DNA from 3 places in the Yersinia fenwicki genome. Region 1 is predicted to be linked to each of the others. Evidence: predicted binding sites of a transcription regulator. Region 1 holds the regulator's gene; each other region holds the start of a gene.

Region 1 (7,075 bases):
GTAGCGGATTGACAGCTGAAGTCTATCTTGATGCCAATAACCCCGATTTTGTTCTTAAGAAAATAGGTACGGAAGATCCATATCTTATAGATAATGTGTTCAAGAAAGAGGTTGAGTTCTTTAATCGATACTACGGTGAAGGTGCTGCTGAATTAATTAATAAAGGTAACCAACATTATATAAGAATGTATCGCGTGCCAGGCAAAACGCTGGCGCAGATTAAGACCGAGATTTACCCAGCTAATGCGAGAGAGCGTTTTTTAAGTATGGTCGAGGATTTAGGGCGCTACAACTGTATTCATAATGATTTTGGCTTTAATAATTTTTTATATGATGAGGAAAGTAACACATTTTATCCTATCGATTTCGGTGACGCAGAGGAAGGATATTATTCACCAATAGATGCCAAGCAACATTTGGGATTCAAGGGTAAGTTTGAGCTTATCCTCGATCATATTGAAGAATATACGCGTCATTAGGCCGTTCATTTTGTTAGGTAATAAAAAGCAACCTAATGTCGCGGGACACGCATTCTGCGCTACAATGGCTCCCTATTGACGACTTAGCGGGATGGGTTTTTTATCCCCAGCAGGGAGCTAACTGCATGTCTACCGGCGATGCATCAATTATAAAGCCTATCCAATGGTGTGCTATTGAACAGCCAAATCTACCGGCTGCTATCGCGGATTGGTTGATGGAATTAGGCTCGATGACCCGACGTTTTGAGCAACATTGCCAGCGGGTTCATGTCGAGCCACAACGAGAATGCTTTATTACACGTCATGCATTAGGCGAAGATGCTGAACATCTGCCGATAAGTAAGCGCTATTGGCTGCGCGAGATTGTATTGTGTGGTGATAATGAGCCGTGGCTACTGGGGCGTACTATTATCCCCGAAGAAACACTCTCTGGCCCTGATCGGGCGCTGGTGGATTTAGGCACATTACCCCTTGGGCGCTATTTATTTGGTGGCAACAATTTAACCCGGGATTATATTCAGGTAGGGCGGCAAGAGGAGCTTTGGGCGCGCCGTTCGTTACTGCGCTTGTCTGGTAAACCCCTGTTGTTGACGGAAGTTTTTTTACCCGCCTCGCCGCTGTATTCGATTTAAGAGGGGGGAGATTTTGGAGAGTGAGAAATTGAAGGGAAGTGAATTTCAAAGCAAATGGCGGGCTTATTGCCGTTTGATGCGCATTGATAAACCCATTGGCTCATTACTACTGTTGTGGCCGACCCTCTGGGCGTTATGGTTGGCAGGGAAAGGTATTCCCGACACCAAAATATTGATTGTTTTTGTCTTGGGCGTCTTTTTTATGCGCGCGGCTGGATGTGTCGTCAACGATTATGCTGACCGCCGCATTGACGGTTTTGTGAAACGCACCGCATCACGGCCATTACCTAGCGGCCTTATCAGCGAGAAAGAAAGTAAAGTCCTGTTTGTCGTCTTGGTATTGCTCTCGTTCGGGTTGGTACTCACGCTCAATAGCATGACTATCTGGCTATCATTGGCAGCACTGGCATTAGCCTGGGTCTATCCCTTTATGAAGCGGGTGACACATCTGCCTCAGGTGGTCTTGGGTGCAGCTTTTGGTTGGTCAATCCCAATGGGTTTTGCCGCCGTGAGCGAAAGTTTACCTTTGGTCTGCTGGCTACTTTTATTGGCCAATATCTGCTGGACGGTGGCTTATGATACCCAATATGCGATGGTTGACCGTGATGACGATCTGAAGATTGGCGTCAAATCTACTGCGATTTTGTTTGGTCAACAGGACAAGCTGATTATTGGTTTGCTGCAACTGGCAACGCTGGTTCTAATGGTGACTATTGGCTGGCTGATGAATCTTGGCGGAGCATTTTATTGGTCAATTCTGCTGGCTGGTACTCTGTTTGTCCACCAACAGAAGATAATTGCTGGACGTGAACGTGATCCATGTTTCCGCGCGTTTTTGAATAATAATTACGTAGGATTGGTGTTGTTTCTCGGTATCTTCATTAGTTATCTATAAAAAAATGGCCAGATGATGAATCCGGCCATTCTTGTTTTTACTTAACAGAGCGAAGAGTTAGTTTTCTTCTTTATCCTCTGCCTCAGGTTCTGGCAGCAGGTTATTGGTTTCTGCTGGCATACTGACACTTTCAATCGTCAGCTTCACTTCCGGTGTCATCAATGCGCTCAGCATATTGTAAACTTCGAGTGTATGTTCCTGAATAGCATCACCGCTGTCACTGATATAACCCTCTTCCCGCAATGTGCCCACCAAGGTTGAGAACACCGCTTTATCGAAGAATTCCGGCGCGTTAATCCCATGCAACACAGATAAACGCTGTGCCATAATGCGGCTCTCTTTCTCCAGCGCACCCCGATTGATACTGGGGTTCGCACTAAGCAATGAAAGGGTAATCGCATAACGTTGCAAGGTTTCTCGCACTCCCGCTGCCAGTAATTGCAGTGGGCGAATACGGGCTGGGTTCAGCACCAACTCACTTCCTTTGTCGCAAATCAACTGTTGGCGCGCCAGTTCATCAATCAGCGTATCTAGGGTCTGTGGCAGTTGCTCTTTGCTGTAATGCAGGAACAATTCAGCTTTTAGCATTGGGTAGATCATGCTGATTTGGCGTAACAATTCGGCACGGGTAATGCGCCGCTGGTACATTACCATGCTAGCAATCAGCGATGGCAGGATCAGCAAGTGCTGGATGTTATTGCGATAGTAGGTCATCAGCACGGCTTGTTCCCGTGGCAGGATGATAATGTCACCAATATTGTCTTTCTCCACCTCGAACTTATTCATATTCAAGGCGTGATTAAGTAGCTCTTCCGGCGTCTTATCCGGCACGGTGACATCTTTCGCATAAGGCACATTGCGCATCAGTTGCAAGTAGCAATCAAGTTGCTCAAGTAACTGCTCGCGGGTGAGTGAACGCTGACGTGATGCTAACAATGCGGTAGAACACAAGTTCATGGCATTGGCTGCTGCCGCATTGTTAATTCTGACCATAATTTTACCGGCCAAGTCATTCACCGCTGGCGTCAGCCAGCTTGGGCGCTGTGCTTCAATAGGATCGATAGCATCACGCCATTGCGGCACATTGGTATTCAGATAGGTGGTCAACGGTATTGGCTCACCAAAGTTGACGTAGCCTTGACCGAGATTGCGCAGCTTGCGCAAGCCCCGCAACATCTGTAACAGGCTCTCTTTCTCTTTAGTTGCACCACGTAGCTCTTTGGCGTAAGTCCCCACTTCCATCACATGCTCGTAGCCGATGTAAATCGGCACCAAGGTGATTGGGCGTGAACCGCCGCGCAGCATAGCCTGTATGGTCATCGACAAAGTGCCGGTTTTGGGCTCCAACAGACGGCCGGTACGTGAACGCCCGCCTTCAACAAAGTATTCCACTGAGTAGCCCCGGGTGAACAACTCACCCAGATATTCACGGAACACGGTGGAATAGAGCTTGTTGCCTTTAAAGGTACGACGGATAAAGAACGCACCTAAGCGGCGAAAGATCGGGCCAGCGGGCCAGAAATTAAGGTTAATACCGGCAGCAATATGCGGCGGCACCAGCCCCTGATGATAAAGGACATAAGATAGCAGCAGGTAATCCATGTGGCTGCGGTGGCAAGGCACATAGACGATTTCATGGCCATCTTGCGCCAACTGCCGTACACGCTCAGCATTATGGACGTTAATCCCCTGATACAAGCGGTTCCACGTCCAGCTCAAAACCCGATCCGACAGACGCACGGCTTCATAAGAGAAGTCGGCGGCAATTTCTTCCATCAACGTTATGGCGTTTTGCTGCGCTTTCTCATGGGAGATTTTCTTGGTGCGAGCTTCATCGGCGACCGCTTTTTCAATCGCTTTGGATGTTAACAGTTTCTTGAATAGGTCTTGACGTGCCGGCAGGCTAGGGCCTACAGCAGCCAAACGCTGACGTGAGAAGTGCATCCGCGCTACGCGCGCCAGTTTGTGGGCAATTGTTTTATCTGTACCATGTTCACTGGCCATCCGGCGCAGTGAAACTGTGGTGGAAAAACGCACAAAGCTATCGCGGCCCAGCCACAATACTGCAAAGAATTTCTGCACACCGTTCAGTACGCGCAGATGTGGCGTACCGTGGCCTTCACGCCCTGGAGAGCGGCCAAACATCACCGACACCGGCAGCATTTGAATATCCAACTCCGGGTTATTGCGATGCAGATCGAGATAATCGTGGAATATTTTTACCGATTCCTGCTTCGGGGCGTAATAGCGAAATACCCTTGGGCCGTTATCGATAAAGACATGGCTGGGAAGCTGCACACCATCGATTTCCAATGGAATCAATGGGTCGGGCAGATCCTGAGCCTGACACTGCGCTCGCAAAGTCAGTAAATCAGCCTTAGAATTGTAAGGCAAAACGTACAGAATAGGACGAGACGGGTCTAACCCTAACTCAGTCACAGGATCTGCCGGAATAACCTTGCTTTTTACCAACAATTTAAGTGGTAAATTCAATAACTTATAATATATTTTACGCCAACCTGACATAACTACATGAAGCCTCTTGTTAGCAATTCGTCGCAAGGATACCAGAAACTGGTTTTGAGATCTGTGGTGATGAGACAACAGAAAGCGGCAAAAATCATCATTAACTTAAGATAAAGGCAATAAAATATGGCAAATCAGTCAACTGGATTAACCCGAATCTATAAAGCTGCTGGTTATTCTGTGAAAGGTTTAACCGCAGCCTGGAAAAATGAAGCCGCATTTCGCCAGGAAGCAGTGGCTGCCATACTCGCTATCATACTGGCCTTTTGGTTAGATATAGAGGCCACAGCACGTATTTTATTGATCGCGAGTGTGGTGCTAGTCGTCATTGTTGAAGTTATCAATAGTGCTATTGAGGCGGTGGTGGACCGCATCGGCAGTGAACTCCACGAACTATCAGGACGGGCCAAGGATATGGGGTCTGCTGCCGTATGTCTGGCCATTTTGTTGGCGTTATTTATATGGGTAACAGTGCTCTGGCAGCATGTCGGCTAAGAATGCGATAAACAACGCGATAAACAGCGCTGTGGATGTAAACAGTGATTAATCCCTGTTTTTATTCACTCTTTGGTTCCCAATACTCACTTACCTGTATATACTCACAGCAAGACTGTATAAACAAACAGGGGGCGGAATGAAAGCACTTACTACCAGACAGCAAGAGGTTTATGACCTTGTGCGCGATCACCTAGCGCAAACAGGTATGCCACCGACCCGTGCCGAAATTGCGCAGCGCCTGGGGTTTCGCTCTCCTAACGCCGCTGAAGAGCATTTAAAAGCACTGGCCCGTAAGGGTGTGATCGAGATTGTCTCCGGCGCTTCTCGCGGTATCCGTCTATTGATGGAAGAAGAAGATGGTTTACCACTGATTGGCCGGGTTGCCGCAGGGGAGCCACTATTAGCGCAGCAGCATATTGAAGGCCACTATAAAGTCGATCCTTCCATGTTTAAGCCGAGTGCGGATTTCCTGTTGCGGGTAAATGGAATGTCGATGAGAGATATCGGTATTCTGGACGGTGACTTGCTCGCTGTACATAAAACCCAAGATGTACGTAATGGGCAAGTGGTTGTTGCGCGTATTGATGATGAAGTAACGGTAAAACGCTTGAAAAAACAAGGTAATATCGTCCAACTTCTGCCAGAAAATAGTGAGTTCCAGCCGATTGTAGTCGATCTACGTGAACAAAGTTTTACTATTGAAGGTCTAGCCGTTGGTGTCATCCGTAATGGCGACTGGATCTGATTTTCGCGTTGATTTATATACCCTTCAGTAAGAAGGGTATATAAAGAATTTTATCCCTTTTATATTCAACTCAATCTAGTTTGAGAATATTCCGATAATAAGTTATTACTTGCTGTTTTAACTGAATATTATCAGCTTTTCCTTTCTGTTTATTTCTCAAGTATCAGTGATTAATATTAATCTGACTTTAATTATCAGTATCCTCTGCTACAGTTATTCATACGGTAAGCGAAGGAACGATTTCAAATTTAAACTATTTATTACCGTATTTAATTAAATAAACTGACTAATCCAAAGGTAACGGAGATATTATGAATAAAGATCAAGCCGACGGTAACTGGAAGCAGTTTAAAGGTAAAGTGAAAGAGAAATGGGGCAAACTAACCGATGATGACCTGACCGTCATTGAAGGTAAGCGTGACCAGCTGGTGGGTAAAATCCAGGAGAAATACGGCTATCAGAAAGAGCAAGCCGAGAAAGAAGTTAAGGCTTGGGAAGATCACAGCAAATATCGCTGGTAGCGGTGTTAAACTGATATCGATATAAATAAATCGAGCTTCTGGTATTCATAGAATACTTATTTATTAAATAACCTTTAGTTTTTTATATTCTTCACATTAAAACTTAGTGGTGAATTTAATAATTAGCAATACTCTTCAGGTATCTTATTTATATCGAATTGACACAAGGATGTGTCTTGTTTTATTTAAATTCTTATTTATTCTCTATAGCCATTATTCCTCTCATACTTATCCTGCCGCCTATCAGGCGACAGTCTACTTTTATCATCAGGGACTACTTCTTTTTAGTCACAATAGAATGGTCATGACCACAATGATCATGGCTTTCACATGCTTCGACTTCCCCACATTCAGCACATAAACCATGAGCTTCAACCACCGTATGGCGCAGGGTAAAACCAGACTGTTTTGCTAACTGTGCCAGAGCTTCCTCGATACCAACAGTTGTTCGTTCAGTCACTATCTTGCAGCGATCGCAGATAAATAATGCCGAAGTATGAGTTGGCTCTTCAAAATGATGGCATAGCACATAGCTGTTTGCTGATTCAACACGGTGAATAAACCCCTGCTCAAGCAAGAAATCCAATGCACGATAGACTGTTGGCGGTTTAGCTTGTGGTTCAGAAACACGCAGTAAATCCAACAGATCATAAGCACTGATTGCACCAGGCTGTTGCGCCATCAAACGCAAGACTTCAAGACGTTGCGGTGTCAGCCGGACGTTTCGTTGTTGGCACAGGCTTTCAGCCTGAGCAAGCAGCTTTTCCTGATTGATAGGG
Region 2 (7,075 bases), 1.2 Mb from region 1:
AGAAGGTAAATCCGGTCCAAGAGACAAAATTTAAAATTCGATAAGTACCGCTGGCGGCATCCATCCAGCCAATCGCAGCCAGGAAAGAAATAATCCCTTGTAAAATACCGCAGGCGGCCAGTGGATAAAGGAAAGGTGCAAAAATACTGGAGATAATATCCATCAACCGGCTAACGATACCGACTTTTGGTGCTGCCATCGGTGCACTTTCATCGATATTAATCAGGTTCGTGACATGCTTATAGGCATCACCGACGTGGTTACCGATAACCACTTGCATTTGCCCACCAGCTTCAATAACGGTAATAACCCCTTTAACACGATTTAATTTTTCTTTATCGACAGCTTTATTATCTTTCAATATAAAACGTAAACGTGTTGCACAATGTGTGACGGTAATCACATTATTATCACCGCCAATATACTTAATAATTTCTTGGGCGGTTAATGCGTAATCAATTGCCATTATTAATCTCCTGTCACGAATGCTGAGTATAAGATAAACAGAGTGTTATCGGATTATTATTAATATTTTTTCGATTGAGACTGGAGTTTAGCAAAAAGAAAGATGAAGTCACGATATAACAAAAACCATGAATTGGAATATGTAACATGTAAAAAACACCCTGTTTTATTGGGTGTTTTTATTAACTAATTGAGGGAGTTTTTTGCCGATAGTTTCAATAATATATAAAACGGGGATCTGAGTAGTAATATTATATTGTCCCTCTAATACAATAGGTGGCATGTGATAAGAGATATTTAAATCAGCCATCTTAGCCAAGGTCGAATTATCACTATTGGTCAAGCTAATAATCTTGCAGTGTTGCAGGCTAAACTGATTGGCGATACGGATGATTTCTTCCGTTTCACCAGAAACAGAGAGGATAATCGCAATCGCATCCTGATACATATCACTATTGATTGGATAATAAGGATCATCGATATAAGTGCTGTATTTTCCTACATTAGAAAAGAAACGTGCACTGTATTTTCCTAATGCACCCGATGTTCCTATTCCAACAAAAATAATTCTACGTGTAGCCGCTATTTGCGCGGCAGCGCTATCAATAAGTTCGTCAAACTCACTATTATTAATACTTTTAAAGTAGCTAATTATTTCGCTAATACCGAAACTGACCGGTGGTTTTTCGTCATGTTCTAAATAGAGTTTAAAACGAACACGAAATTCAGAGTAACCATCACAATTCATTTTTTTGCAAAAACGTAAAACAGTGGTAGTAGAAACACCCGCTGCGTCTGCCAGTTCCCTGATAGTCATGTACATCACTTTATCGGTATTTTTTATGATGTAGTTATAGACAATCAATTCCAGTTCGTTAAGCGATGATATTTCTTTATAGGTAAACATACTGGTACCTGAAACAATGCAATGGTGTGAGATGAGTAAATTTAGCATGAAATGCGGTTGTTTTACATTAAATAATACTGTATATTTGAACAGTGTTATTACTAAGGAAAGAAGCCATGCGAGTAGAATTAGTTTATGACAAACGGAATGTCGCCGGCCTGACTAACGCCAATGAAATGATTAAAGCTGAATTGACCAAGCGCGTGCATCAGGTGTTCCCAGGTGCCGAGGTTAAGGTCAAACCAATGCAAGCCAATGGCATTAATACTGACGCGACTAAACAAGAAAAATCGGTGCTCAACCGCTTAGTAGAAGAAATGTTTGATGAAGCCGATGAATGGCTAGTCCATGAGTTTTAATCACGATTAAGCCGGGTTATCTGACCTGGCTTATATTATTTTACCTGATAGAACCAAGCCCTCCCCCTAGTGCTAATACATCGCTTGATCTGTCAATCTTTCCGGTATTGATACTGATTTTGCAGTTTAAATATCACTATTTTTTTCAACTTTATTTGCATTTTTACCACTAAGTTAAGATTAAAAAGATAACCAAGCTTCTGTTTTTATTAGATATCGAGAACAACAAATCCCCTCCATTTAGTCACTGTTACATAAAGAAGTATTAACAATAGCTCACTAATTACAGTTTGTTACTGTGACCCAGCTCAAGTTTATCTCTGCCAAGCCGTTACTTGAATTACGCCTTCCCCTTTATTTAGGACCCTCTATGCTTGATTCCATTCGTTCACGTATCTTGGCTGCCTGTATTATCATCGTGGCGGGCTCCCTTGCCATTAACACTTACTTTAACTACTCCGTTGCCAACAAATATAACAGTAGTGCAATCGATAACACCTTGAAGGCGGTCACCGCCAGTCATGGGGTTGGAATTGCGGACTGGGTGGCGATGAAGACACAAATGATTGTGTCTCTTAAAGAGAGCGCATTGGCAGCGGACCCTATTGCAGCCTTACGCCAGGTTGCCGCTGCAGGTCACTTCATTAACGTTTATATTGGTTACGCAAATAAGACAGCCGTTTTTTCTAATCCTGATGGTATTCCTGCTGGCTACGATCCCACCGGGCGTCCCTGGTATTTACAAGCAGTGAAAGCGGGTAGCCCAGTGGTGACTCCCCCTTATATTGATGCAGGGACTAATCAATTAGTTGTGACTTTTGCATTACCTATTATTCAAGATGGTAGTGTGAAAGGCGTGTTAGCAGCCGATGTCACCATGGATAGCGTGATTTCGAACGTGAAATCCATCCATCCAACGGATGATAGCTTTGGTATGTTAATTGATGCGGATGGCACCATTATTGCACATCCCGATTCACAGTTAACCCTTAAGCCGTTGAGTGAGATAGCACCAACATTGGATCTTAAGACACTGCTAACTGCCACCTCCCCTACCGCAGCTGAGTTAGGTGGCAGCACTAAGTTGTTGCTCGCGCAAGCGGTACCCGGTACCCAGTGGTTTACCGTGGTCGCCCTAGACAAAGCTCATGCCACTGCGGGTATGCGTTCATTATTAACGACATCTTTAGTTACTCTGATCGTCATTATCTTAATTGCTGTAGTCATTATTAGTTTGATTACACAACGTGCGCTGACGCCATTGACACATGTACACAAAGCGATGGATGCCATCAGTTCAGGTACTGAAGACTTAACTCAGCGATTACCGGTCGAAGGCCGCGATGAAGTCGCCAAAATAGCCCTTTCATTCAATAATTTTGCCGATAAGCTCAGTGGCGTCATGGCGCAAATCCGCAATACTAGTGAGTCTGTCAGCATTGCCGCCAATGAAATTGCAGCGGGTAATCAGGATTTGTCGGGTCGAACAGAATCCGCCGCCGCCAGTTTGCAACAAACCTCGGCAGCATTAGAACAAATATCAGCAACCGTAGCGCAGTCTGCCAGTGCGGCAAGACAAGCTAATACAGCGGTGCTTTCTGCAGCTAATGATGCTTCTCGTGGTGGCGAGGTTATCGCTAAAGTGATTACTACCATGGAATCTATTGAGGCTGCTTCGGGTAAAATTGGCGATATCACCAGTGTTATCGATGGTATTGCTTTCCAGACCAATATTCTGGCCCTGAACGCAGCAGTAGAAGCGGCTCGAGCGGGTGAGCAAGGCCGTGGGTTTGCTGTGGTCGCAGGGGAAGTTCGCACATTAGCCCAACGAAGTGCGCAAGCGGCTAAAGAGATAAAAACACTGATTGACTCGACTGTCAGCAGTGTCGCCTCTGGCTCTGGGCAAGTGCGTCAGGCCAGCAATACCATGACTGAAATTGTGAGCAGCGTATCTGATGTCACAACAATAATGTCAGAAATCACTAACGCCGCTGATGAGCAAATGCGCGGCATTCATGAGATCAACAGTGCGGTGACGCAATTAGATACTATGGTGCAACAAAATGCCGCATTAGTGCAGGAATCGACCGCAGCCTCAGCAGCATTACAAGCTCAGGCAGCTGATTTGACCAGTGCCGTTAACCAATTCAGAATCTAACGCACCAGTTCAATAGCATGTGTTTTCGTTGTGTTTCAGCGGGTGACCTTTAACCCACTGAAACACAACGCTATTCAAGTAATATCCGAGCACCAATTTTAAGTGGTGAAAAATGATCTCCCGCAACGCCTGCCTCGGTTAATGCGAGCTTCAATTGTTGTGGCGGCTCATCCAGTGATTCATCAGCTAACTCAAACACACCCCAGTGGATAGGCACCGTCGTAGGTTGCTGTAATTGCTTAAATAACTGTACCGACTGCTGCGGGTCCATATGCTGCGCATTCATAAACCAGCGCGGGGCATAAGCGCCAATCGGTAAAGCGGCATAGTTGAATGGCCCCAATCTTTCACCAATGCTCAGCAATTGCGGGCAATACCCCGTATCACCGGTGAAGTAGAAATTAATTGCATCGCGTTTAACCACCCAGCCTGACCACAAACTTTGGTTGCGATCCCAAGGTGTGCGCATGCTCCAATGGCGTGCGGGCACACAATGAAACTCAAATTCAGCCGCGAGATGGGTGTCCCACCAATCCAATTCGTGAACATGGCGAGCACCATGATGCAGGAACCATTTTTTCAGCCCTAACGGGGCCAAAAAAGTCACGTCGGGGAATCGACGCAATAACTGGGTGATGGTCGTGACATCCAGATGGTCATAATGATTATGGGAAATCACCACCACATCAATATGTGGCAAGGCTTTAACGCTGGCCGGTGCCGGTGTTTTACGAGCTGGCCCGTAAAAATTGAGAGGTGATGCTCGATTGGAAAGTACCGGATCAAACAGAACAGTTTTGCCGCCAACGCGCAATAATAACGAAGCATGACCCAGCCACCATAATGCATCTTGCTGCCCACTAAAGTCTGCCAGTTGCCACCAGTCCGCAACAAACTGCTCATACCCCTGTTGCGGAGGCTTAGGCAATGAAAGGCGCTTTCGTTCCTCACGCCAGCGTTGTAAATCTTGTGGATGATGGACGACTGGCTCCAGATTTTGAAAGCCAAACTCGGTGTGGTGTGGCTTACTGGCATCATAATAAGGATTTTTCTTCGCCATTTTACCTCCTTCACTGCCAGCCACTGTTGCAGCCAGAAATATTCATGGGCCATGCCCGTAACCGCCCCACATGCTCAACATTGATATTTGAGCACAGCGAGCCACAAATCTTAATGCTGGTGATGATATTTCAGGCGACTGTTTAAAATCTTGCCATACCTATCACGGTCATGATTGCCGCAAGCGTGCATTATCACTCATTCGTATTCTTATGGATATTTTGTTTTTTAACGAAGATTCCCACTCACCACTAATTTGATTCATATCAACTTTTACTGCAATTCACGCCGCTTCAGGCCACAAAATCCTTTTTCGTGATCAATCCCTCACTTTTAAAAACACCGTACCTTTATAAAGAAAACGATTATCCATTATTTATAAAACATTGTTTTAATTTTAGGTGGCGATATAAATGAGTAAAGCGATTACAACAAGACACACACTGGCGTATGGGAGCGCCAACTTACTGGGGAGTGGCGCGCTGGCAATCAGCGGTGCCTGGCTGATGTATTTCTATACCACCTTTTGCGGCCTTTCTGTCGTTGAAGCAGCCACTATCTTTTCGATCGCCAGTATTCTCGATGCAATCAGCAACCCGGTAATGGGCTATATCACTGATAACTTTTACAATACCCGATTGGGCCGCTTGTTTGGCCGCCGTCGCTTCTTTATCTTGCTTGGGATTCCACTTGTATTAGTCTATCCAATGCTCTGGATGAGCGGGTTTGGTTTCTGGTATTACCTGCTAACCTACGCATTGTTTGAACTGATTTATACTTCCATCATGGTGCCTTATGAAACACTGGCCACCGAGATGACAACCGACTTCGCCAAGCGCTCGAAACTGACCGGTTCTAAAGCTATTTTCGGCAAAGTTGCTAACTTCCTGGCAGCCTTTATCCCCGGCCAATTTATTGCTATTTATGGCAAAGATTCAGCAACACCTTTCCTCTATACCGGTATCGCTTACGGTTTGATTATGTGCTGCGCCATGATCTGGCTTTACAGCTCATCTTGGGAGCGGCCAGCCAGCGAAGTGGTTAGGGAAACTACCAGCAGTCTAAGTCAGGCCTTGAAAAAACTCTGTATTGATATGGCCTCAACTTTCCATCTGCGTATTTTCCGCAAACATCTGGGTATGTATCTGTTCGGCTTTGGTGCTGAATGGTTGTTCGCATCTGCATTCACCTACTTTATTATTTTTGGCCTAGGTCAAGATGCCGCACTGGTTTCTCAGCTCAATAGCTTCAGTTCAATCATGCAGTTGATTTCTACCGCTATCTTTATCGGTATTTGCGTCAAAATGGGCTTTGCACGCCCGTTTCGTATTGCTCTGCAAGTAGTGATTGTTAGTGTAATTGCCTATGCGGCGCTCTACTTCACAGGCTGGTCTCAGACCACTATCGTGGTTGTGCTGTTCTGCATCACCGCTGTTTTCGGTCTAAGCACCGGCGGTATCTACTACATTCCCTGGACGGTTTATACCTTCCTGGCGGACGTAGATGAAGTGCTGACTGGCCGTCGCCGGGAAGGAATCTATGCTGGAGCCATGACGTTTGCCGGTAAGATGGTGCGCTCGATTATCGTCTTCGCTATGGGCTGGACATTAAGCCGCTTTGGCTTTGTTTCCGGGCAATCGAGCCAACCGGAAGTGGCGGTGCAAGCTATAGTTGGCGTCTTTGCCATCGGGGTTGTCTCACTGGCGCTGGTCGCTATTTATTACACTACACAGATGAAACTGGATCGGAAGAATCACAAGATCCTGCTGGAAGAGATTGATCGGATTAAAAGTGGCGGTGCTATGGCCGATATTCCGGCTCATGCCAGAGCCGTGACGGAAGAACTCACCGGTTGGAAGTATGAGCAGTGCTGGGGAAACAATCCCCTTGGTATGAAAGAATCATCGAATGTGATACCTAAACCGGTCACGGAAAGCTAATAGAATAAGATTGTCACCATAAACCGCAGCGGCACGACTCCGTTGCGGTTTCGTTTCCTCGCCACTCCTGACACCGCTTTTCCACAGTGTAAATTATTCGCTCACCCGCAAATTTCAGCAGGTTTTAAACCAATATCCGATTACTATAAGCCTACGAACACTTATTTTTCTTTTTGCACATGGATAA
Region 3 (7,075 bases), 1.6 Mb from region 1:
ACCTCGCCTTGAGATGTTACGGACCCAGTTGGAACAATTTGCGGCGGCGCACAATACCACGCCACGCGCACTGAATCCGGCACAGCGGCGTGAAATTGTCCGTCAATTGGCGCAGGCAGGGTTGATGGATTTGAAAAATGCCCAGACCGTGGTTGCCAATAATCTGGGTGTCGCCCGTTCGACTGTCTATACCTATCTCCCTACTGAAGGAAACTGAAGATGGCCCCATTAGCAATCTGTTACGACGATATTGTTCTAGCACATCAGCGGATTACTGGGATTGCGCTCAAAACTCCAGTTTTGACCTCATCCACTGCCAATGAGCAGACCGGCGCGCAGCTGTTTTTTAAATGCGAAAATTTCCAGCATATGGGGGCATTCAAATTCCGAGGGGCCTATAACGCGCTGGTGAAATTATCGCCGCAACAGCAAGCAAAAGGAGTTATTGCTTTCTCGTCGGGTAATCATGCACAAGCTATTGCTTTGTCTGCTCGTAAACTGGGCATTCGCGCGGTTATCGTCATGCCTATAGATGCGCCAGCGGCTAAAATTGCAGCAACCCGTGGTTATGGCTGTGAAGTGGTGCTGTATGACCGCTACCTTGAAGATCGCGAAGCTATTAGCAATAAACTGGCGCAGGAACAGGGGCTAACCTTAATCCCGCCATACGATTATCCGGATGTGATGGCGGGTCAGGGAACAGCGGCGAAAGAATTATTTGAAGAAGTGGGTGAGTTAGATGTGCTGCTGGTACCCCTTGGGGGCGGGGGGCTGTTGTCCGGTTGTGCCACAGTCGCCAAAGCGCTCTACCCCAATTGCCAAGTGATTGGGGTGGAACCTGCCGCGGGTAATGATGGGCAACAGAGTTTCCGCAGTGGAAAAATTGTTAAGATTGAAACGCCAGTGACCATTGCGGACGGCGCGCAAACACCGGCTTTGGGTCACTACACTTTCCCGGTTATTCAGGAGAGAGTTGATAATATTCTGACTGCGACTGATGATCAGTTAATTTCAGCGATGAAATTTTTTACCAGCCGAATGAAGATTGTGGTTGAACCCACTGGCTGTTTAGGGGCTGCAGTGGCTTTTGGTGACCAGTTGGATTTGCATGGTAAACGCGTTGGGATCATTATTTCGGGCGGTAATGTCGATTTAGCGCGTTTGGCCCATTTTATTGATAAGCCTTTATGATGTCTGAGCCTATCTTGATAAATTCAACATCAGGCCTGCCGCCGGCGGGCCATTATAGCCATGCTGTCTGTGCGGGGGGTATGATCTATCTCTCCGGTCAATTGCCTGTCACGCCACAGGGAGTGGCCTTATCAAATCAACCTTTCGATATTCAGGTTAAGCAGGTATTTACTAATATTGAGGGGATACTTACGGATTGTCATTGCAGTATATATAGCTTGGTTCAGGTGCGAGTTTATCTGTGTGACATTGCCCTATGGCCACATTTCAATGTGCTCTATGCTGACTGGTTAGGGCCACACAAACCCGCGCGTTGCGTGGTGCCAGTGCCCATTTTGCATCATGATGTGGCCTTAGAGATTGAAGCGGTGGCTCTGCTTCCGGGCTAGTTTTTCGCTATCACGAAATTTGCGTGGTCAGGATCTAGGATAATCTTGAATTTCTCCGATTTAACTGTATTCTTATACAGTGGTTTGGTTGGGAGATAAACATGCGGAAAATTATTCATGTCGATATGGATTGCTTCTTCGCGGCAGTCGAAATGCGTGACGATCCCAGCTTGCGTGATATTCCTATTGCGATTGGCGGTAGCCGTGACCGGCGCGGTGTGATTAGTACCGCCAATTATCCCGCCCGCCGTTATGGAGTTCGCAGTGCGATGCCCACCGCTATGGCATTGAAACTTTGCCCACAACTGAAAGTGATCCCCGGCCGAATGGCGGCGTATAAAGAAGCCTCGCAGCATATTCGTGAGATTTTTGCGCGCTATACCCCATTAATTGAGCCACTTTCGCTAGATGAAGCCTATCTGGATGTCTCTGATTGTCAGGCATGCAGTGGCTCCGCCACATTAATAGCACAAGAAATCCGCCAATCCATTGCGATGGAGCTTAATTTAACGGCTTCTGCGGGTATTGCCCCTATTAAGTTTTTAGCCAAGATCGCGTCTGATTTAAATAAACCCAATGGCCAGTATGTGATAACCCCGGATCAGGTATTGCCTTTCTTACGCGACTTACCGCTGAGTAAAATTCCCGGGGTGGGCAAGGTGACCGCAAAACGTTTACAAGAACTGGGGCTGATAACCTGTAGTGATGTACAAAACTATTCGCAGGCAGAATTATTAAAGCGCTTTGGTAAGTTTGGTCATGTGTTGTGGGAGCGCAGCCACGGTATTGATGAGCGTGAGGTTTCTCCTGATCGTTTACGTAAATCAGTCGGGGTCGAGCAAACACTAGCCGAAGATATTCATGATTGGGAAAGCTGTGAGTCATTGATTGAAAAGCTTTATATTGAACTGGAGACTCGTCTTCGCAAAGTCAGGCCCGATCTGCATATTGCCCGACAAGGGGTGAAACTCAAATTTCATGATTTTCAGCAAACGACACAAGAGCATGTTTGGCCGCAGTTGAATAAAGCCGATTTATTGCAAGTGGCACGGACAGCATGGAATGAGCGCCGCGCAGGGCGTGGGGTTCGACTAGTCGGTTTACACGTCACGTTGCTCGACCCACAACTTGAGCGGCAATTGTTACTGAGTTGGGAATAACGCTGAAAGTATTATGAAAAAAGGCGAACCATTAGGCCCGCCATTATTATTGGTATTAAAAGTTAGCTAATTCAGCTTATGCGCGCTCAGGAATCGCTTTCAGCAGCGCCGTCAGTAATTGCCAATATTGACCCACACTTTCGATATGAACTTGTTCATCCGGTGAATGTGGTCCAGTCATGGTTGGCCCAATCGATACCATATCCATATCCGGATAAGGTTTTTTGAACAAACCACATTCCAGACCCGCATGGATCACCATGATATTAGGTGTTTTGTTAAACAGCTTTTGGTAGGTTTCGCGCACCAGCGCCATCACCGGTGAGCTTGGGTCTGGCTGCCAGCCAGGGTAGCCGCCTTTCGGTGAAGTTTCAGCGCCAGCCAACTGACCAATAGCCGTCAGCATACCGACGACGTAATCTTTACCGCTGTCAATCAGGGAACGAATCAGACAAATGATTTCTGCTTCATTTTCATTCATGGTTACTACGCCCACATTCAGTGAGGTCTCAACCACGCCTTTCACCGCATCACTCATACGAATGACACCGTTTGGTGTGGCATTCAATAAAGCGATCAGGCGCTGCTGCGTATCTTTGGTCAGGGCTTTGGCATCAATAGATGTTGGCTCAAGCAGTACAGTCAGATTTTTTTCAACTGCGGCCAGCTCATTTTTCAAGGTGGCCAGATACTCTTGGCTCAGACTTTTCAACTGATCGACTTTGTCTGCAGCAATTGCCAGAGTCACAGAACCTTCACGTGGGATAGCATTACGCAGTGTGCCGCCATTCAAATCCAGTATCCGCAGGTCTAACTCTTTGGCATGATCGAACAGGAAACGAGCCAGCAATTTATTGGCATTGCCTAGTCCTAAATGGATATCAGCTCCTGAGTGACCGCCTTTCAAACCCTTAATCGTCAGTTTCAGCGTCTGATAACCGGCGGGGATTGCTTCGCGCTTTAGGGCTAAAGTGGTAATAAAATCAATACCACCGGCGCAACCCATATAGATTTCGCCTTCTTGCTCGGAGTCGGTGTTAATTAAAATATCGGCTTGTAACCAGTTAGGTTGCAGACCAAATGCACCATCCATACCGGCTTCTTCGGTCATGGTCAGCAGCACTTCTAACGGGCCATGCTCGACGCTATCGTCAGACAGTACCGCCAGCGCGGAGGCCATACCAATACCATTATCTGCACCTAAGGTGGTGCCACGGGCTTTAACCCATTCACCGTCGATATAAGGCTGAATAGGGTCTTTGGTAAAGTCATGCACCGTATCATTATTCTTCTGCGGAACCATATCCAGATGGGCTTGGAGGGCAACAGGCTTGCGGTTCTCCATCCCCTTGGTAGCAGGCTTACGCAACAGGATATTACCGACCTTATCACGCTCGGCATGCAGACCTTTTTCTTTGGCCCAGGTCATAATATGTTGTGCTAGCGCTTCTTCATGGTAAGACGGATGAGGGATCGAGCAGATTTTTGCGAAAATATCCCACAACGGCTGAGGCGAAAGTTGAGACAGTTCAGACACTGTAAGTCTCCTGTAACAGCATTCTCATATCGGCAACCTCACAGTAGAGATGTCAGAGATGCTATTGGGTTGATGACTAAAGATTTTAAGGGTTGTGATACACCGCCATTAAGATGGCGAGATAGTTTGAGAATATCACTTTCATTGGTATTACGCGCGTATCGCCACACAATAACTGTAACTGACTCGATTAATTAGCCGGATAATTGCTGGTTTTTATCCGGCTGGCTCTCTATAATCTCGCGCAACCTTTTTTCCCCTTCTGAACCATGGCAAGCCACTTCTATACTGGCTGGGATTACACTTTATGAGCGAAAAATACGTTGTTACCTGGGATATGTTGCAAATTCACGCCCGCAGATTGGCAAGTCGTTTATTGCCTGCTGAACAATGGAAAGGCATCATCGCGGTTAGCCGTGGTGGCTTAGTACCAGCGGGTATTCTGGCGCGTGAGCTGGGTATTCGTTATGTCGACACCGTTTGCATCGCCAGCTATAACCATGATAACCAAGGCGAGCTTAAAGTCCTGAAACGTGCTGAAGGCGATGGTGAAGGCTTTATCGTGATTGATGACTTAGTTGATACTGGCGGTACCGCGAAAGCTATCCGCGAAATGTATCCGAAAGCACATTTTGTCACCATTTTTGCTAAACCTGCTGGACGCCCATTAGTTGATGACTATGAGGTTGATATTCCGCAGGGTACCTGGATTGAGCAACCTTGGGATATGGCGGTAACCTTTGTTGCCCCACTAAGCGGTAAGTAATTTAGCTCGCTTTAAATGCCCGGGCCTACCGGGCGTTTCATTTTCCCCGTAGTATGAGTACACTTGACTCCATCTGACCAGCCCTAATGGGCTTGAATCACGGCTTATGGAGGCTATTTTTATCATGGCACAAGCCAACCTTTCTGAAATTCTATTCAAACCAAAATTTAAGCATCCTGAAACCTCAACGTTAGTGCGGCACGCTCATTGCAACAATGCAATGAATGTTCATTCGGCGCTGGATGGGGACACAACCAGCCATTGGTATCGCATGATAAACCGCCTAATCTGGACGTGGCGTGGTGTCGATCCTCTGGAGATCGAAGAGGTATTGTCACGCATTGCTTGCTCGAAAGCGGAACACACTGATAACGAACTGCTCGATACGGTGGTGGGTTACCGCAATGGCAACTGGATTTATGAATGGGCCCATCAGGGGATGCAATGGCAGCAAAAAGCCATGGAAGAAGCTGACCCTATGCATGCCGGCCAGTATTGGTTGAATGCGGCAAATTTATACAGCATTGCCGGTTATCCGCATTTGAAAGGGGATGAGTTGGCCGAGCAAGTGGAGGTGCTGTCTAACCGTGCATATGAAGAAGCGGCCAAGCATTTGCCTTACACCTTGAAAGAACTCAGTTTTGATATTTCTGATGGCGGTACGCTTACCGGCTTCCTGCATATGCCGACCCTCGGCAGTGCGCCATTCCCTACTGTACTGATGTGCGGTGGGCTGGATACTTTGCAAAGCGATTATCATCGCCTGTTCCGCGACTATCTGGCCCCCAAAGGGATAGCCATGTTGACCATCGATCTGCCATCCGTCGGGGCTTCATCAAAGTGGAAACTCACTCAGGACACCAGCTTCCTGCATCAGCAAGTGTTGCAGGCATTACCCAATATTCCGTGGATTGATCACCTACGCGTCAGTGTTTTTGGTTTTCGTTTCGGTGCCAACGTGGCGGTACGTCTGGGTTATCTGGAACCACAGCGTGTGCGCGCAGTGGCGTGCCTCGGGCCAATTGTGCATCATCTTTTGTGCAACGCGGATAGCCAGCACAAAATGCCTGATATGTATATGGATGTGATGGCCAGTCGTTTGGGAATGGCAGATGCTGCGGATGAAATACTCAGAGCAGAAATGAACCGCTACTCTTTAAAAACCCAAGGGTTATTAGGGCGACGTTGCCAAACGCCTATGTTGGCTGGTTTCTGGGAAAACGACCCTTTCAGCCCGAAAGAGGAAGCTAAACTCATTTGTTCTTCTTCTGCTGATGGCAAATTATTACCCATATCATCAACACCGCTGTATGACAATTTCCATCGCGCATTATTGCAAACCAGCCAATGGTTAGAAGATAAAATGCGTTAATGAGTTGCTAATTTTTAACAGTTTGCTAAAAAGGTGAGTCTACATAAGGAGATTTAAGAATGACGTCAACCAGTGCTCATCCTAAAAGCAAGCTTATGAAACGTTTTGCAGCTTTAGGGCCATACCTGCGTGAAGGGCAGTGCCAGAACGACCGATTTTTCTTTGATTGTTTGGCTGTGTGCGTCAATGTGAAGCTTGCTCCAGAGAAGCGTGAGTTCTGGGGATGGTGGATAGAGCTGCAACCAGCGGCTGATCATTTCACCTATGTTTACCAGCTCGGCCTGTTTAATAAAGATGGCAACTGGAAAGCTGAAAAGATTAAAGATCCTGAAGTACAAGAGAAACTGGAGACCACATTACGTGGTTTCCATAAACGCCTCGCCGAGATGCTGACTTCCATTGAAATGAGATTGGAGCCAGCACAAGATTTTAGCGAGCAGCCGGTTAAGTTGTCGGCATAAAAATAGACCTGTTTAACGGGCATTGCAGGCTTATACCCTACCTGCAATGCCAATTAAGACGCCGATCCGCAAAGTGCTTGGCATAACGCCTCCCACCTGTTAAAAAGACTCCTATACCCTTTCTTTTATTCTTACATCCCAACGGCAGAAAAATTATGAGTGGCAGCCAGACATTGGTTGTGAAATTGGGGACGAGTGT

The links. The regulator LexA, encoded in region 1, represses DNA repair genes until DNA is damaged. The targets are predictions, from matches to a motif close to TNCTGTATGTACATACAGNA.
Region 2: a site for LexA is predicted at 1,448-1,467, ahead of ACF3VQ_RS07260 (DinI-like family protein). Genes of this name have one in related genera too.
Region 3: a site for LexA is predicted at 1,643-1,662, ahead of dinB (DNA polymerase IV). Genes of this name have one in related genera too.

Annotation. Positions count from the first base shown of each region.
Region 1 covers NZ_CP170755.1:355,268-362,342, forward strand. Annotated here, with positions in the region: gene ACF3VQ_RS01565 (hypothetical protein) at 1-479, shown strand, start outside; gene ubiC (chorismate lyase) at 605-1,111, shown strand; gene ubiA (4-hydroxybenzoate octaprenyltransferase) at 1,140-2,006, shown strand; gene plsB (glycerol-3-phosphate 1-O-acyltransferase PlsB) at 2,064-4,532, opposite strand; gene ACF3VQ_RS01585 (diacylglycerol kinase) at 4,659-5,027, shown strand; gene lexA (transcriptional repressor LexA) at 5,167-5,775, shown strand; gene ACF3VQ_RS01595 (CsbD family protein) at 6,087-6,296, shown strand; gene zur (zinc uptake transcriptional repressor Zur) at 6,571-7,075, opposite strand, start outside.
Region 2 covers NZ_CP170755.1:1,592,992-1,600,066, reverse strand. Annotated here, with positions in the region: gene ACF3VQ_RS07270 (PTS transporter subunit EIIC) at 1-466, opposite strand, end outside; gene ACF3VQ_RS07265 (MurR/RpiR family transcriptional regulator) at 632-1,372, opposite strand; gene ACF3VQ_RS07260 (DinI-like family protein) at 1,489-1,731, shown strand; gene ACF3VQ_RS07255 (methyl-accepting chemotaxis protein) at 2,102-3,889, shown strand; gene ACF3VQ_RS07250 (MBL fold metallo-hydrolase) at 3,960-4,949, opposite strand; gene ACF3VQ_RS07245 (MFS transporter) at 5,362-6,888, shown strand; gene ampH (D-alanyl-D-alanine-carboxypeptidase/endopeptidase AmpH) at 7,068-7,075, shown strand, end outside.
Region 3 covers NZ_CP170755.1:3,437,696-3,444,770, reverse strand. Annotated here, with positions in the region: gene ACF3VQ_RS15715 (transcriptional regulator) at 1-217, shown strand, start outside; gene ACF3VQ_RS15710 (threo-3-hydroxy-L-aspartate ammonia-lyase) at 220-1,191, shown strand; gene ACF3VQ_RS15705 (RidA family protein) at 1,188-1,580, shown strand; gene dinB (DNA polymerase IV) at 1,682-2,740, shown strand; gene pepD (beta-Ala-His dipeptidase) at 2,817-4,277, opposite strand; gene gpt (xanthine phosphoribosyltransferase) at 4,585-5,043, shown strand; gene frsA (esterase FrsA) at 5,168-6,415, shown strand; gene crl (sigma factor-binding protein Crl) at 6,475-6,876, shown strand; gene proB (glutamate 5-kinase) at 7,032-7,075, shown strand, end outside.